One region of the Streptomyces sp. NBC_01241 genome, then DNA from elsewhere that is predicted to be linked to it. Evidence: riboswitches for the same ligand, from Rfam matches in the RefSeq annotation. Region 1 holds a riboswitch; each other region holds the start of a gene.
What was found. Region 1 has a riboswitch for cyclic di-AMP ahead of OG306_RS37860 (transglycosylase SLT domain-containing protein). Riboswitches for the same ligand answer to the same signal wherever they lie in the genome.
Positions count from the first base shown of each region.

Region 2: another riboswitch for cyclic di-AMP. It lies ahead of OG306_RS14665 (transglycosylase family protein); the one in region 1 lies ahead of OG306_RS37860 (transglycosylase SLT domain-containing protein).
Region 3: another riboswitch for cyclic di-AMP. It lies ahead of OG306_RS05135 (C40 family peptidase); the one in region 1 lies ahead of OG306_RS37860 (transglycosylase SLT domain-containing protein).
Region 4: another riboswitch for cyclic di-AMP. It lies ahead of OG306_RS29075 (M23 family metallopeptidase); the one in region 1 lies ahead of OG306_RS37860 (transglycosylase SLT domain-containing protein).

Region 1 is NZ_CP108494.1:8,358,427-8,362,397, forward strand. Features, by position in the region: gene OG306_RS37855 (ATP-binding cassette domain-containing protein) at 1-907, opposite strand, end outside; cyclic di-AMP (ydaO/yuaA leader) riboswitch at 1,633-1,797, shown strand; gene OG306_RS37860 (transglycosylase SLT domain-containing protein) at 1,800-2,564, shown strand; gene OG306_RS37865 (hypothetical protein) at 2,699-2,992, opposite strand; gene OG306_RS37870 (APC family permease) at 3,416-3,971, shown strand, end outside.
Region 2 is NZ_CP108494.1:3,360,995-3,364,965, forward strand. Features, by position in the region: gene eno (phosphopyruvate hydratase) at 1-190, opposite strand, end outside; gene OG306_RS14665 (transglycosylase family protein) at 531-1,277, opposite strand; cyclic di-AMP (ydaO/yuaA leader) riboswitch at 1,281-1,452, opposite strand; gene OG306_RS14670 (transglycosylase family protein) at 1,753-2,733, opposite strand; gene OG306_RS14675 (cytochrome P450 family protein) at 2,839-3,971, opposite strand, start outside.
Region 3 is NZ_CP108494.1:1,240,545-1,244,515, forward strand. Features, by position in the region: gene OG306_RS05125 (ATP-dependent Clp protease proteolytic subunit) at 196-831, shown strand; gene OG306_RS05130 (hypothetical protein) at 839-1,147, shown strand; cyclic di-AMP (ydaO/yuaA leader) riboswitch at 1,553-1,717, shown strand; gene OG306_RS05135 (C40 family peptidase) at 1,721-2,194, shown strand; partial or broken gene OG306_RS05140 (LysE family translocator) at 2,238-2,351, opposite strand; gene OG306_RS05145 (ATP-binding protein) at 2,402-2,833, opposite strand; gene OG306_RS05150 (DUF397 domain-containing protein) at 3,185-3,286, shown strand; gene OG306_RS05155 (8-amino-7-oxononanoate synthase) at 3,279-3,971, opposite strand, start outside.
Region 4 is NZ_CP108494.1:6,464,002-6,467,972, forward strand. Features, by position in the region: gene OG306_RS29065 (M16 family metallopeptidase) at 1-524, shown strand, start outside; gene OG306_RS29070 (M16 family metallopeptidase) at 551-1,933, shown strand; cyclic di-AMP (ydaO/yuaA leader) riboswitch at 2,263-2,430, shown strand; gene OG306_RS29075 (M23 family metallopeptidase) at 2,443-3,204, shown strand; gene OG306_RS29080 (GntR family transcriptional regulator) at 3,484-3,971, shown strand, end outside.

The sequences.
Region 1 (3,971 bases):
GCCTGCCCCCGGACTCCTGCGCGGACCGCTTCCGGCGGCCGGCGAGGATCTTCGGGAGGCCCCCGTCGGCCTCCGCCTTCCTGCCTTGGCGCTGACGGCGGGCCAGCTTCACCTGGGTCTCCTCCAGTTCGCGTTTCTGCCGGCGCACGTCGGCCTCCGCGGCCCTCAACATCCGTCCGGCGGCCTCCTGTTCGGTGGCCAGGGCCTCCTGGTAGGCCGACCAGCCACCGCCGTACCAGCTCACGGATCCGGCGTGCAGTTCGGCGATGCGGTCCACGCGTTCGAGCAGTTCGAGGTCGTGGCTGACCACGACCAGTACTCCGGAGCGCCAGTTGTCGACGGCGTCGTAGAGCCTGCGGCGCGCGAACACATCGAGGTTGTTGGTCGGTTCGTCCATCAGGAGGACGTCGGGGCGTTCCAGCAGCAGGGCGGCCAGCCGCAGCAGGACGGTCTCCCCGCCGGACATCTGGCCCACGGTGCGGTCCAGCTCCAGGTATCCGAGCCCGAGCGACCCCAGTGTCGCGAGGGCCTGTTCCTCCACGTCCCAGTCGTCGCCGATCGTCTCGAAGTGCTTCTCGTCCACATCTCCGGCCTCGATGGCGCGCAGCGCGTCGCGCCGCTCGGCGATGCCCAGGGCCTCGTCCACCCGCAGCGTCGTGTCGAGGGTGATGTTCTGAGGAAGGTGGGCGAGGCTGCCGCCGACGGTCACCGAGCCCTGGGAGGGGCGCAGCAGGCTGGCCAGCAGGCGCAGCAGTGTGGACTTGCCCGCGCCGTTGTTGCCGACGAGGCCTGTGCGGCCCCGGCCGATGCTGAGCGAGAGCCCGTCGAAGACGGTCGTGCCGTCCGGCCACTGGAAGGACAGGGCGGAGCAGGTGAGGGAGGCACTGGGGGTGGTGGGTGTCGCCATGGTGATCCTCGCAGTCGTGAGCGCGGTGAAGGGGGCTTCGTATGCGAGCACCACGCAGCGACCGAACAGGAACAGGTGCGGCGGTCCGAAAGATCGAGGGACGGCTCATGCACCGAGGTCGCATCCACGCGGGGTCACGGGCAGGACAACACACTGCTACTGCGTGACGGGCGTACGACCGGAGTCGTACGGCGCGATGATCGCGAACCTCAGATGCGCAACGTCCACCTCTATCGGAGACAACAGGACAGCTCGAAACCTTAGCGATCAGGCGGGCGGAAGGCAACGCCTCGATGCCGTGCGGGGGAGTGGCGCGAGCGATCGGAGGCCGGTCCTGCCGGGTGTGGCGGGCCCGACGGTGGTGCACCGGAGCGAGAACAGGCGAAGAGTCAGTCAAATGTCCTATATGTGCGCTTTCGTTAGACATGGGCTCTTGGGCAACAAAGGGGCATTTGGGGGGAGTTGCGATCTCTCGACGCTGCCCGGTATGCCCGTTTCTGAAGCTGCGTGGTGTGAGTCACTTTCAGGCCTCGCGATGTCGTGGCGCGTCACCCGGTTCCCTTCTGTGCAAGGAAATTTGGCATGGCGATGTGAGGTGGCTTACTTCCCCTTCCGTGATTCGATCTTGCAAATGAATTGTGATCAAAAAATAGGGGCTTGTTCCCTTCGGCATTTCTCGCCTACGGTCACCGTCAATCCGGACGGAACGCCGAATCCTGCCGCCGTCCGAGAATCCGACCAACCCACTCACGTACGGCAGGAGCGGGGGACCCAGGTAAGCCGCCGAACCGGTATCCGGTATGGCTCGGGGTGAAGTCGCAATTGCATGCGGCCAGGCATCTCCAGCCTGAACCCGACAGCTCACCTCGTAGGCGACGGAGAGGAATTCGCCATGCCCACAACGGGTGAGTATCGTCGTCGCAAGCCCACTTCGCGGACCCGCGGTTTCATTGCCGCGACCACGGGCGGAGCCGCCCTCGTGCTGCCGCTGGTCTGCGCCGGATTCGCTTCGGCCGCGCCGGCCCAGGCTGCCACCGCAAAGGCCACGGCACCGGCCGCCGTCGCCAAGGAAATCTCCGCCCAGAAGGCCGCGCCCACCATCTATTCCGTGATCGCGGGTGACACCCTTTCCAAGATCGCGAAGGGGCATTCCGTAAGCGGTGGCTGGCAGAAGCTGTACGCGGACAATCGAGAGACCATCGGTGCCGACCCCACGCTGATTCACCCGGGCATGAAACTGACCATCGGCGCCAAGGCTGTGGCCGGCACGTCCACCGGCGTATCGGCCGTGAACACCGTCGCGGTGTCGACCACTGCCGCCGCCCCCGCCAAGTACACCAATGACCTGGACGGCTGGATCAAGGAGTCGCTGGCCGTCATGGCCCAGCACGGCATACCCGGCAGCTACGACGGCATCCACCGCAACATCATGCGCGAGTCCTCCGGTAACCCCCGGGCCATCAACAACTGGGACTCGAACGCCGCCAAGGGAACGCCGTCCAAGGGGCTCCTGCAGATCATCGACCCGACGTTCCGCGCCTACCACGTGCCCGGCACGTCGATGGACAGCTACGACCCGGTCGCCAACATCACCGCAGCGTGCAATTACGCGGCCGACAGGTACGGCTCGATCGACAACGTGTTCGGCGCCTACTGACGCACAAGAGCTCCTGGCGGCGGTTCAGGGCCGACGGGTTCACGGGTTCACGGAGGGCCGAGCAGGCCTCTCGTGAAGGACCGTACCCGCCGGTCAGGGACCGCCGTTCGGTCGCTTCCTGGGGGCAGGGGTACCTACTCCGGCCTGCTGGGCGGTGGCCTGGGAACCTTGGCCGCCGCTCCTTCACGAACGGACTTCACCACCGCGTCGTGGAGACGACGGCTGTCGTCCTCGGAGCAGCACGGCACGGGGCTGCCCGACATGGTGAACCAGTCGATCGCACCCGTGTACTGCACTGTCACCTGAGCCATGTCATCGGCCCAGGTCGTGTGAACCGTCAGGTCCCCGGACAGGACGCCGACCTCGTCCGTCAGCACGCCACCATGCCCGGAGAACACACCGCGAGTCGTCCATGACGCCCAAGCCATGAATCCAGGCTGGCACCAAGTCCATGGATGCGCACCCCCAGTCGGAGCGCGGGCGCTCACGGCCCGGTCGACGCGCGCCCTCCGCCGTCCGCCGTCGGCCGTTCTCCGCTCTCTGCCGTCCGTCCTCCGCGGTGCTCCGGGACGCTCCCGCCTCTCCGGATCCTGAAACGGGCAAAATTTTCCATCGGATTCCGCTGCGGTTCCCGCACCCGTCGATCTCCAGCAGAGTGACGCACTTTCAACGACAAACCGTTGTATCGGCTCGCCGAAACAACGAATTCCGTAGGTGAACAGCTCTTGACCTGCGAAACTCGTCAGGATTGCATGTCGCGCTGGGAGCGAAGAAAACGTTCACTACGTCCTCGTCTGGAGGCGATACCGCTCCCGTGCTCAGTCACCGCACCTGTTGATCGGAATCGCACGATGACCGAAACGCTCAGCGCTCCCCAGGCGCTGGCCCCCGCGACCGGCCCCACCCCACAGAAGCTCAAGCGTTCCATCGGCGTCGTGGGCGGAACACTCCTCACGCTCTCCTGCGTGACGCCCGCTTCGACACTCTTCGTGGTCGTACCGGACCTGTTCTCCAGCCTCGGCACGTACACCGCCCTGACCATCGGCATCGGTTCGCTGCTCTGTATCGCGGTCGCCTTCTGTTACTCGGAACTGGGCACCCTCATCCCGAGTGCGGGCGGTGAGTACGCCATGGTGTCGACCATGGCGGGACGGCTGGCCGGGTGGCTCGTCTTCGTGCTCTCCCTGCTGGTCGTGATGATCGTGCCCCCGGTCATCGCCATGGGCACGGCCGACTACCTCGCTCCCGTGGTGCAGATACCGACCCCACTCGCGGGCGCCGGAGTCATGGCGCTCGCCACCCTCGCAGGCCTCCTGGACCTGCGCGCCAACGCGTGGATCACCGGAATCTTCCTCGTCCTGGAAGTGATCGCGGCCGGCGTCGTCGCCGTTCTCGGCTTCGCGCACT
Region 2 (3,971 bases), 5.0 Mb from region 1:
CGCCCTTGCCGTGGTAGCGGTTGGGGTCACCGTCGCGAAGCTCAATGGCCTCGAACGCGCCGGTGGAGGCGCCGGACGGCACGGCAGCACGGCCCGTGCTGCCGTCGTCGAGGCCAACTTCGACCTCGACCGTGGGGTTCCCCCGGGAGTCGAGGATTTCCCGGGCTACGACGACGTCGATGGACGGCACGAGGCATCTCCTTCTGGGATATGACACTGGTTGTGCAGGGTCACTTTGGCCTTGCGACAAGAGCCTAACCGGCCCGGCCCGCTCAGCCGGACGACCGCCCGACCCCTGGGACGAAAAAGGACCCAAGGACGCTCATCGTCGGACAAACCGTCAGAATTTTACTGGTCAGTAACTACAACAGTTGAACGATCACACAGAGCGGAAGCGTCACGCGGGGGTGGTGCGTAGGGGTGACACGCGGGGTGGCACGCGGGGTGGCACGCGACACAGGAAACCCCGGCCCGGCGCATACGGGGGGATGCGCGCCGGGCCGGGGTGCTCGGGGAGGAGAGGCCCTGGACTACTTGGTCAGGTGCAGCTGCTGACCCGGGTAGATCAGGTCCGCGTCCTTGACGATGTCCTTGTTCATCTCGAACAGCCGCTGCCAGCCGCCCTTGACCTTGTGGTCGGCGGCGATCTTGCTCAGGGAGTCGCCGGAGACAACCTTGTACTCGCCGTCACCCTTCTTGACCTTCTGGCCGGTCGGGGTGGTGACGGTCTCCTTCGACTCGGCCTGCGGGGCGGCGGAGCGGTCCGAGCGGTTGGCGGCGGGGGCCTCGGTGCGCTCGGCCTTCTTCGGCTGCGACTGCTGCTTCGGCGCGGCCGGGGCGCTCTGCTGCTTGGTGGCGCCGGAGTTCGAGGAGGAGCCGGTGTCGACGCCCGGGTTCACCCCGTCGTTGCGCAGGTTGCCGGCACCGGCGCAGCCCCAGGCGCCCGGACCCTGCACGGCGAGGAGCTTCTCGGCGGTGGCGATCTGCTGGGCCTTGGTGGCCAGGTCGGCACGGGGGGCGTACTGCGTACCGCCGGCGGCGGCCCAGCTGGACTGCGAGAACTGCAGACCGCCGTAGTAGCCGTTACCGGTGTTGATGGACCAGTTGCCACCCGACTCGCACCGGGCAACGGCGTCCCAGGTGGCGACGGAGGCGGCGGAGGCGCCGGTCGCACCCATCAGCGGAACGGCGACGGCGGCACCGGCGACACCGGCGAGCGTGGCGACACGGACGGCCTTGGACGGGCGGCGGTGCTTGCCCTTGCTGGAAAACAGCATGGAACTTCTCCTCACCGACGCCTACGAGGTGAGCTGTCGGGTTCGGGCCAAGTGAGTTGCCCGGCCGCACGTCCTAGCGCGCGACTTCACCCCAAGCCGGTCCTGATGCGTCTTTCGACGATCGGGCCCGGCGCTTACCTGGGTCCCCCGCTCCTGCCTACGGCGCTTTACGCGTCTCTTCCCTTCGACCGACGGCAGGATTCGGCGTGACGGTCGACGGGGCCCGCGGTGCGAGCGGTTCCGACCGTAAACATAGGCAACCCCCACTTTCAAAGATGGACACATCGGACAATCAGCCCTTACTTGCATGTGAGGAACCATCGTTTTCGCAGGTGGGAGGCGATACGGCCGGAGCCCCCGGGCGCGACACGCCAGTTGACGCAAAGAGACCCATGTCTCACTTACGCATAAGCGGACATAGGCCTCTGAACTGCCCCGATTTTTGGGTCTCTTTTAGTCGATTTTCAGACCGCCCTCATTCGGCCTTCACGCCGAGATCGAGACTCTGGCCAGGGAGAATGAGGTCCGGGTCAGAGCCGACGGCACTCTTGTTGGCCTCGTAGAGCGCGGGCCAGCCACCAGGAACCTTCTGTGCGTCAGCAATCGCCCAGAGATTGTCGCCGGGGCGGACGGTGTACGTGCCGTCGGCGGCCGAGGCGCCCGCGTCGCGTGCGTCGCTGTCGCCACGTGAGGCGTGGCGGCCCGACTCGCGGCCCAGCCCGCCGTCCGCGCCCCGGCTCGCCTCGGAGGCCGGTGCGCCACGGTGCTTGCCACCCGTACGGCCGAGGGAATCGGATGAATCACGCGCATCGGGCACTCCGGGCGCGTCGGAGGACGGGGCGGCCGACTCGGTGGCCGAGGGCCGCGTGGAGGACTCGGCCTTGCCCGTCGACCCGTCGGCACCGCCCGAGCCCTTCGAGCCGCCCTTGCCGTGCGTGGCGCCCTTGCCGTTCGTGGCGCCCTTGCCGTTCGACGGAGTGGCGCCGCCGGACGGGGTCGCCGACGTGCCGTCAGCCGGCTCCGTGCTCTGTGCCGGCTCGGGGGCGGGCGCGATCCCCGGATCGACGCCCGGCAGCGTCCCGTCCTCCGCGAGGCCGGAGATGACCGCACAGCTGGGCCAGGCCCGCGGGCCACGGTCCTCCAGGACCTTCTCGGCCACGGCTATCTGCTGCGCGCGGCTGGCGAGGTCGGCGCGCTCGGCGTACGAAGCGCCGCCGTACGCCTTCCAGGTCTCCTGCGAGAACTGCAGGCCGCCGTAGAAGCCGTTGCCGAGGTCGGCGCTCCACATGCCGCCGCTCTCGCACTCGGCCACCCGGTCCCAGGTCGTGGCGTCGGCCGCGTGCGCGCCGGCCGCACCGAGCAGCGGGATGGCGATGGCCGATCCGGTCACGCCCGCGGCGACGACGATGGCGGGTGCCTGACGAGGGCGACGGTGTCTGCCGTTCGCGGAGCCCATGGGGATGCCTTCCGTGTGACTGACGAGTGACTGGTGAGTCGAACGGTGAACCTAGCGGGACTCGAACGCGCGTCACAAGTCGATGCAGCGCAGATCACGTGAAAGTCACGGAGTTGACGGGACATCACTTCGTGTCGGCGCGGACCCCGGTGTGAACTCCACGGGCAGTGTGCGCAGTCCACGCATGATGAGCCCGCCACGCCACCTCAAATCGGCAGGTTCCACCGCAAGTCGCAGGTCGGGAAGGCGTCTCAGGAGCGTGGCGAGGGCGGTCTGTCCCTCCAGCCGGGCGAGCGGTGCTCCCAGGCAGTAGTGGATGCCGTGCCCGTATCCGAGGTGCTGATTGTCACTCCGCGCGAGGTCGAGCGTGTCGGGGTCCTCGAAGCGTTCCGGGTCGCGGTCGGCGGCGGCGAGGACGACGAGTACGGGGTCGCCTGCCGCGATCTCCTGTCCGCCGAGCGTCAGCGGCTCGGTGGCGAACCGCCAGGTCGCCAGCTCCACCGGACCGTCGTACCGCAGCAGTTCCTCGATCCCGGTCTCCAGCAGCCGGCTCTCGCCCGCGTCGAGGGAGAGTTGCAGCCGCTCGCGCTGTGCGGGGTTGCGCAGCAGGGCGTACACGCCGTTGCCGACGAGATTGACGGTTGTCTCGAATCCGGCGAACAGGAGGATGAAGGCCATGGCCGCGGCCTCGTTCTCGGTGAGATGCTCGCCGTGGTCGCTGGCCCGGATCAGCCCCGAGATCAGATCGTCCCCCGGGTTCTCCCTTTTACGGTGGATCAGTTCGGCGAGATAGCCGCGCATCTTCTTCACCGACCTGGCCACCCCGCCGCGCGGGCCGCCGCCGTGCCGGATCATCATGCCCGCCCAGTCCCGGAAGTCGTCCTGGTCCTCGGGCGGGACGCCGAGCAGGTCGCAGATCGCGTAGATGGGGAGCGGGAACGCGAAGTCGTGGATGAGGTCCGCCTTCCCCTCCGCGATGAAACGGTCGATGAGGCGGTCCGTCAGTTCCTGCACCCGCGGGGCGAACTCGGCGACCCGGCGCGGGGTGAACGCCTTGGAGACGAGGCGGCGCAGCCGGGTGTGGTCGGGCGGGTCGATGTTCAGCAGGTGCGTCATCAGCTCCGCCTTGCGCTCGCCCGGGATGCCCGTCTTCCCCTTGGCGTGCGCCGGCTCGGCGTGATGCGCCGGGTTCTTGGAGAGCCGGGCGTCGGCGAGGGCCTGACGGGCATCCGCGTACC
Region 3 (3,971 bases), 7.1 Mb from region 1:
AGACGTCTAGAGATCGTGAGATATCCGCCCTCAGCGAACAGCCAAAAAAGCCTCTGAACTGGGACTTTTAGTGGATCGCCAGGATCACGCTCCCACCACAACCTTCTGTACGTCCTGTACATTTTTTACAGGTGCTCGCGCAGAGTCCGCTCACGCGAATCCCGTACAGATCCCGGAGGAGAGGCATCGTTCATGCTGTTCCGTCCTGCCGCCCGCTACGTGCTGCCCGAGTTCACCGAGCGCACGACCAACGGGACCCGCACCCTCGACCCGTACTCCAAGCTGCTCGCCGAACGGATCGTCTTCCTCGGCACCCCGGTCGACGACACCGCGGCCAATGACCTGGTCGCCCAGTTCATGTATCTGGAACACGCCGCCCCGGACCGGCCCATCTCCCTCTACATCAACTCCCCCGGCGGCTCGTTCGGGGCCATGTCGGCGATCTACGACACGATGGAGTACCTCACCTGCGAGGTGGAGACCTACTGCCTCGGCCAGGCAGGTTCCTGCGCGTCGGCACTGCTCGCGGCGGGTGCTCCCGGCAGGCGGCACGCGCTGCCCGGGGCGCGGGTCGTCGTACAGCAGCCCGCACTCACCGAGCCGGTGCAGGGCCAGCCGTCCGATCTGGAGATCGAGGCGCAGGAGTTGGAACGGGTCCACGAGATGCTCACCACGCTGTTGGCCCGCCATACCGGCCGCGGCGCCGAGCAGATCGCCGCCGACATCGAGCGCGATCTCATCCTCGACGCCCCCGGCGCCAAGGCATACGGCCTGGTGGACCACGTCATGGAGAACCGGAAGTCGTCGCTCCCGCCGCACGGTGCGCGGTGAACGCCCGGTGCGACCACCGGAGTTGCCACCACCGCCCGCGCTGACACGCGCCGAGGGCGAGTTCATCGACCGCTATCTCGAAGTCCTCGACCAACTGGGCCGGATCAACCCGGCCCGCGGCGACGACACCTACTCCGCGCTGCGGGCCGCACAGGCACTGGCCTCACGGGCGGCCGCGCTGCGGGACGCCCTCACGTTGATGCACGAACGCGGCGAAGCACGGATCCACGCCGCCACCCTGGCCCGGGCGCTACGGGTGCTGGACGGGGAACGGCGGGCCGGACGCGTCACCGTACCTCCCGATCCGACGAGTTGATCAACCGATTTTCCGCCAGGCCGGCCGGGACCAGCCGGGCTCCCCCGCAACCCGCCCCGGCCGGGGGCACCCAACTCCCGTTCGCGACACGCCCGGTGGTCACATCGAAATTCCTAGCTCTTTCGGCGTAGAAAGTCCCTCTCGCGAGATATTTCTCCAGTTGCGCGCTCCCGGCGGGCAATGAGCGGAATCCTTGATTCCACCCCTGGTACGGGACCGGTCCGAATGAACGTCAGCGTTCCCGGAACCGCCGGCTCCACCCGAACGGGTCAGCCGCGAAGAGCCTCACAATTCGTCGTTTATCCTCGAAAATCCGGCAGTCGGTGAGTCAAGATCCGTGGGACGACAAGCCCCCGCCACAGCGACGGGGCGGTCCGGGCGGACGCCGAGTCCTGCCGCCGTCCGGATGTCTGGTCGACAGAAGTGGATCGGCAGGAGTGGAGGACCCGAGCACAACGGGTCGACCGGATCACCGGTCGGCCCTCGGGGTGAAGCCGCCGAGCGCGGCCGGGCAACTTCGCCAGCCCGAACCCGACAGGTCATCCTTCACAGGCGGCTGACGAAGGGTTGCGCATGACTGCGCAGGTTCATGTCCCGTCTCTGCTCGCCCGGGCCGGTACGGCCTCGGTTCTGACTCTGGCCGCCGTCGGCGGCACCATGCTCGCCCCGGGCGCCGCGACGGAGGCCCAGGCGGCGACTCTCTCCATGAAGGCACTCAAGGTCGCCGCGTCCAAGAAGGGATCGCCGTACAGGTGGGGGGCCACCGGCCCCAACCTCTTCGACTGCTCGGGACTGACGGCCTATTCGTTCAAGAAGGCCGGCAAGAGGCTCCCCCGCACGGCCCAGCAGCAGTACAACAAGACCCGCCACATCCCGGCCTCGCACAGGCAACGCGGCGATCTGGTCTTCTTCCACTACGGCCACAGCGTCTACCACGTGGGGATCTACGCCGGTCACGGCAAGATCTGGCACTCGCCGAGGAGCGGTGCGGTGGTCCGGCTGGAGAAGATCTGGACGAAACACGTCTATTACGGCCGGGTCCGCTGACGCGGTCTCAGCGCCGCTGACAAGCCCGGTGCGGCTGAGGACTTCAGCGCAGCAGGGGGCCGGACGCCAGGACCAGTCCCCACGCGGTGAGCGCCGCGCCGCCTCCGCCCTCGACGGCGCGGGCGGCACGCGGGCGGCGCAGCCGCCGCCCCATCCGTCCCGTCCGCCGTCGGCCTGTCCGGGTAACGGGGCGGATCGGGTGGCCGTTCAGTTCTGTACGGGGGTGCTCCATGGGAGCGCGATCCAGACCCTCTTGCCTCCGTCGGCGGTGGGGGTGACGGTCAGCCGGCCTCCGCACTCCTTGGCCAGGGAGCGGATGATCACCATGCCGCGTCCGTTGTCCTGCTGAACGGTGGTGGGCAGCCGCCGGGGCCGACGCGGGTGACTGTCCGTCACTCCCAGCTGCAGCTGTTCCTCCCGTTCCAGTCTCAGGTCCACGGTGAAAGTGGGCGACTGCCCGAAGGTGTGCTGGACGGCGTTGGTCGCGAGCTCCGAGACGACGAGCCGGATGCCGTCGGCGAACTCCGTGTCGGTGGCCAGTCCCCATTCGGTGAGCACCCGGTCCACGTATCTCCGGGCCGCCGCGACCGAGACCGGCTCGCTCGGCAGAGTGACGCTGGCTTCTTGATGGTCTGCCATGGCGAGCCGTCCCTTTCCCACCCGGACCGACTCGCGCTCGGTCCCGGTTGTGCTTCGCGCCAGATTGCCCTTGATGCTGCCCCCTCCGGCGGCGATCCACCGAGATATGCATATATCTGTCGCTCAATGCGGTGAACCCTGCCACGCAAAACCGTATGCGGGCGTCACACTGTCCGCTCGGCAGGAGGAGGAGCGGGGATAGGGAGGAAGGCCGCCGATCCAGCACGGTCCCGGGCTCAACTTCCCCATATTCAACATCAGTTGCTTCCGTTCTCGGTCGGCGAATATGCCGGTCTCACCGGCTGTTCTCGACCATGTGACGAGTAGCCGTTCGGTGACGGACGGCTGGCCGTGCGGGACTCCAAGGACGTGTCCAGGCCCCCACTGCGGTTCTCCGCGGCGGGGGCCTGGACCTCTTTCGTCTCCGGCCTGCACCGGGGTCCGGTCAGCTGACGGGAGCGGTCCGTCGCACGATCGCCACCGCCTCGGCAATCTGTTCCTCGGTCAGATCGGCGCGCCCGGTCAGCCGCAGCCGGGAGACGCCGTCCGGCACCGACGGCGGCCGGAAGCATCCCACCGCGATTCCGGCGGTACGGCAGTCGGCCGCCCAGCGCACCGCCGCGTCTGCCGAGGGCGCCCGTACCGAGACCACGGCGGCATCGGGGCGCACGGCGGTCAGGCCGGCGGCGGTCAGCCGCTCGTACAGCGCGCTGGCGACGTCTCGGACCCGTTCGGCGCGCTCCGGCTCGCGGCCGAGCAGTCGCAGGCTGCCCAGCGCGGCGCCCGCGGCGGCCGGCGCGAGACCCGTGTCGAAGATGAAAGTCCGGGCCGTGTTGACCAGGTGTTCGATGACCCGGGCCGGACCGAGGACCGCTCCGCCCTGGCTGCCCAGGGACTTGGAGAGGGTGAGCGTGGTGACGATTCCGTCGCCGCCCGCGAGACCGGCGGCGGCGAGCGCGCCCCGGCCGCCGTCCCCCAGTACGCCCAGACCGTGCGCGTCGTCGACGAGCAGCGCGGCGCCCTCCGCCCGGCAGGCGTCGGCCAGTTCGGGCAGCGGCGCGGCGTCGCCGTCGACCGAGAAGACCGAGTCGGTGACCACCAGTGCACGGCCGTCGTGCGTCTGCAGGGCCTTGCGTAC
Region 4 (3,971 bases), 1.9 Mb from region 1:
TCGGCGGCGGCGAGTCGTCGCGGCTGCACAACCGTCTGGTCCGCCGTGACCGTACGGCCGTGGCGGCCGGGTTCGGGCTGCTCCGGCTGGCCGGTGCGCCCTCCCTCGGCTGGCTGGACGTCAAGACGTCCGGCGGCGTCGAGGTGCCGCAGATCGAGGCCGCTGTCGACGAGGAGCTCGCCCGGTTCGCCGCCGAAGGCCCCACGCCCGAGGAAATGGAGCGTGCGCAGGCCCAGTTGGAGCGCGAGTGGCTGGACCGGCTCGGTACGGTGGCGGGCCGCGCCGACGAACTCTGCCGGTTCGCCGTGCTGTTCGACGACCCGCAGCTCGCCCTGACCGCCGTACAGCGGGTGCTCGATGTCACCGCTGAAGAGGTCCAGGCGGTCGCCAAGGCCCAGCTGCGCCCCGACAACCGGGCGGTGCTGGTCTACGAACCGGCCGAATCGGCCGAGCCCGCGGAATCACCGGACACCGATGAGACCGAAGCCGACGATACCGACGCGCACGAAGGAGCGGACAAGTGACCGACGCTGCCGCGACTGGAGTTTCGATGCAGTTCCACCCGCAGCCGGCCCCCGGCGTCGCCCGCCCGTGGGCCTTCCCCGCACCGGAGCGCGGCGCCCTGCCCAATGGCCTCACGGTGCTGCGCTGCCAACGTCCCGGCCAGCAGGTCGTGGCGGTCGAGATCGTCCTGGACGCCCCGTTGGACGCCGAGCCCGAGGGCCTCGACGGCGTGGCCACGATCATGGCGCGGGCGCTCTCCGAGGGCACCGACAAGCACACGGCCGAGGAGTTCGCCGCCGAGCTGGAGCGCTGCGGCGCCACCCTCGACGCGCACGCCGACCACCCCGGCATCCGGGTCTCCCTGGAGGTCCCGGCCTCCCGACTGGCCAAGGCGCTCGCGCTGGTCGCCGAGGCGCTGCGGGCGCCCGCCTTCGCCGACAGCGAGGTCGAGCGGCTGGTACGCAACCGGCTCGACGAGATCCCGCACGAGCAGGCCAACCCGGCCCGCCGCGCCGCCAAGCAGCTCTCCAAGGAGCTCTTCCCGGCCACGGCGCGCATGTCGCGCCCACGCCAGGGCACCGAGGAGACGGTGGAGCGGATCGACTCGTCGGCCGTGCGTGCCTTCTTCGACGCCCACGTCAGGCCGTCCACGGCAACCGCCGTGGTCGTCGGTGACCTCACCGGCATCGACCTGGACGCCCTGCTCGCCGACACCCTCGGCGACTGGGCGGGCGACACCGCCGAGCCCCGCCCCGCCCCGCCGATCACCGCGGACGACAGCGGTCGGGTGGTGATCGTCGACCGTCCGGGCGCGGTGCAGACGCAGCTGCTGATCGGCCGGATCGGCCCCGACCGGCACGACAGCGTATGGCCGGCTCAGGTGCTCGGCACGTACTGCCTGGGCGGCACGCTCACGTCCCGGCTGGACCGGGTGCTGCGCGAGGAGAAGGGCTACACGTACGGCGTGCGGGCCTTCGCCCAGGTGCTGCGCTCGTCGGCCCCGGATTCCGCCTCGGGGGCGACGGGTGCCGCGATGCTCGCCATCAGCGGATCCGTCGACACGGAGTCCACCGGACCGGCCCTGAAGGACCTGTGGACGGTCCTGCGGGCCCTGGCCGCTGAGGGGCTGACCGACGAGGAGCGCGAGACGGCCGTGCAGAACCTCGTCGGTGTCGCACCGCTGAAGTTCGAGATGGCGGCCTCCGTCGCCGGCACCCTCGCAGACCAGGTCGAGCAGCACCTCCCGGACGACTACCAGGCACACCTGTACGCCCGGCTCGCGGAGACCGGCACGGTCGAGGCGACCGCGGCGGTGGTCAACGCCTTCCCGGGCGACCGGCTGGTCACGGTCCTCGTCGGTGACGCGGCGCAGATCGAGGAACCGGTCCGGGCGCTGGACATCGGAGAGGTGTCGGTGGTCACCGGCTGACGGGCGTACCTGTCGCGGGCGCGGGAGGCGGCCTGACGGGATGGCCGGCCCGTCAGGCCGCGACAGTTCGCTTGTGACGGGTCACCTGTGACGGCCCACCGGTCGCCCGGTCCACCAACCCGTCGCATGTCTGCATACCGGGACAAGAGGAATACCCCTGTGAGTGAGATCTCGCCGGGGTATTCCTTTTTGTCCGTTCTGGTGGAGAGGTTGCCTGTCTGCCCTGTGGGATGCGCTACAAAACAGCCTGTCCGTTTGGTGAATGAAAGTGACCCCGCTTAGCGTCGGCCGGGCTGTCCGTCACTCGTATGCCGCATCCGCGACGTACCGGACAGTCATCGCCGAGTCCCCGTCAGGCGCGAGCCTGGGGAGCCGGGGACCCACGAAGTCCCTGGGGTGAATCGGATGCCTGAGCCTCACCGAGGCCGAGTAGTCCGTAGGAGACCTTCCTGCTCCGAACCCGTCAGCTAACCCGGTAGGCGAGAAGGAAGGAAAGGACCAGCCACTTCATGGCGTTCACCCGTGCCACCGGGAAGCATCGTGCCCCGAGTCGACTGACGCGCAGGAGCGCGAAGATCGCCGGCGTCGCGGCCCTGGCCACCACCGGCGTCATCGGCGGCGCGGCCTCTCCGGCCCTCGCAGCGGACACCGGGGTCACCTCCGTCGGCGAGACCGGCCTGAACCAGGTCATCGGCATCGACAGCGCCCTCGCCGACCAGATAGAGGCCCAGGCCGCCGCACAGCAGCACCAGGCCGATGCCGCGGCGAAGGAGAAGGCGGAGGCCGAGGCCGAAGCGAAGCGCGCGGCCGAGGCGCGGGCGGAGAAGGCGCGTGCCGCCCGGTCCGCCGAGCGCACCCGCCTGGGCGCCTTCCGGCTCCCGGTCGCAGGTTCGTACGTCACCACCGGCTACAAGTCCAGTGGCTCGCTCTGGTCGTCCGGCAGCCACTCGGGCATCGACTTCCACGCCGCGTCCGGCAGTTCTGTCGTCGCCGTCGGTGCCGGTACGGTCGTCGAGGCCGGCTGGGGCGGCGCGTACGGCAACAACATCGTGCTCCGGATGACGGACGGCACGTACACGCAGTACGGCCACCTCTCCTCGATCGGCGTCTCCGTCGGCCAGAGCGTCGGCGCGGGCGAGCGGATCGGGCTCTCCGGCTCGACCGGCAACTCCACGGGCCCGCACCTCCACTTCGAGGCCCGGACGACGCCGTCGTACGGCTCCGACATGAACCCCGTCGCCTACCTGCGCGCCCACGGCGTCAACGTCTGACCGAAGCCGCCCGTCCCACCTGCAGCACCTCTTCGAAGGCCCCGGCACACACCGGGGCCTTCGCTGTGCCCGGCCTTCCCTGTGCCCGGCCTTCGCCGTGCCTGGCCTCTGTGTCTGCCCGTGGTGCCCGCCTGCAGTACATGCCCGCCGAGTCGCTCCGTGGCCAAAAGATATTCATGAATTTCCACCCGGCATCGGAAATTCGACCGCACTGCAATAGGGTCGCAGAACAGGCGTCGGCCGGCCGCGTTTCGCGGGGATTAAGGCGGAGGTTCGGACATGCGCATTCCCGCGCATGCGGTATGCACGGCAATCCGTGACGACATCGTCTCCGGTGTCTTCGAACGCGGCAGCCGGCTCACAGAGGAGTCGTTGGCGCGTCGATACGGGGTCTCCCGCGTCCCGGTACGGGAAGCGCTGCGCACCCTGGAGTCCGAGGGCTTCGTGGTCACCCGGCGGCACGCGGGCGCGTGCGTGGCCGAGCCGACCCGACAGGAGGCCGCCGACCTGCTGGAGGTCCGGATGCTGCTGGAGCCGCTGGCCGCCGCGCGCGCCGCGCAGCGCCGCACCGAGGCGCATCTGAAGGTGCTGCGCGGTCTGGTCCGGCTCGGCCAGGAGCGGGCCAGGCGGGGCGAGGGGGAGGATCTGCGCCCGCTGGGCGGCTGGTTCCACGAGACGTTGGTGCAGGCCTCCGGCAGTCCCGGCCTGATCGCGCTGCTCACCCAGCTCCGGCACAAGATCGCCTGGATGTACGCGGTCGAGCAGCC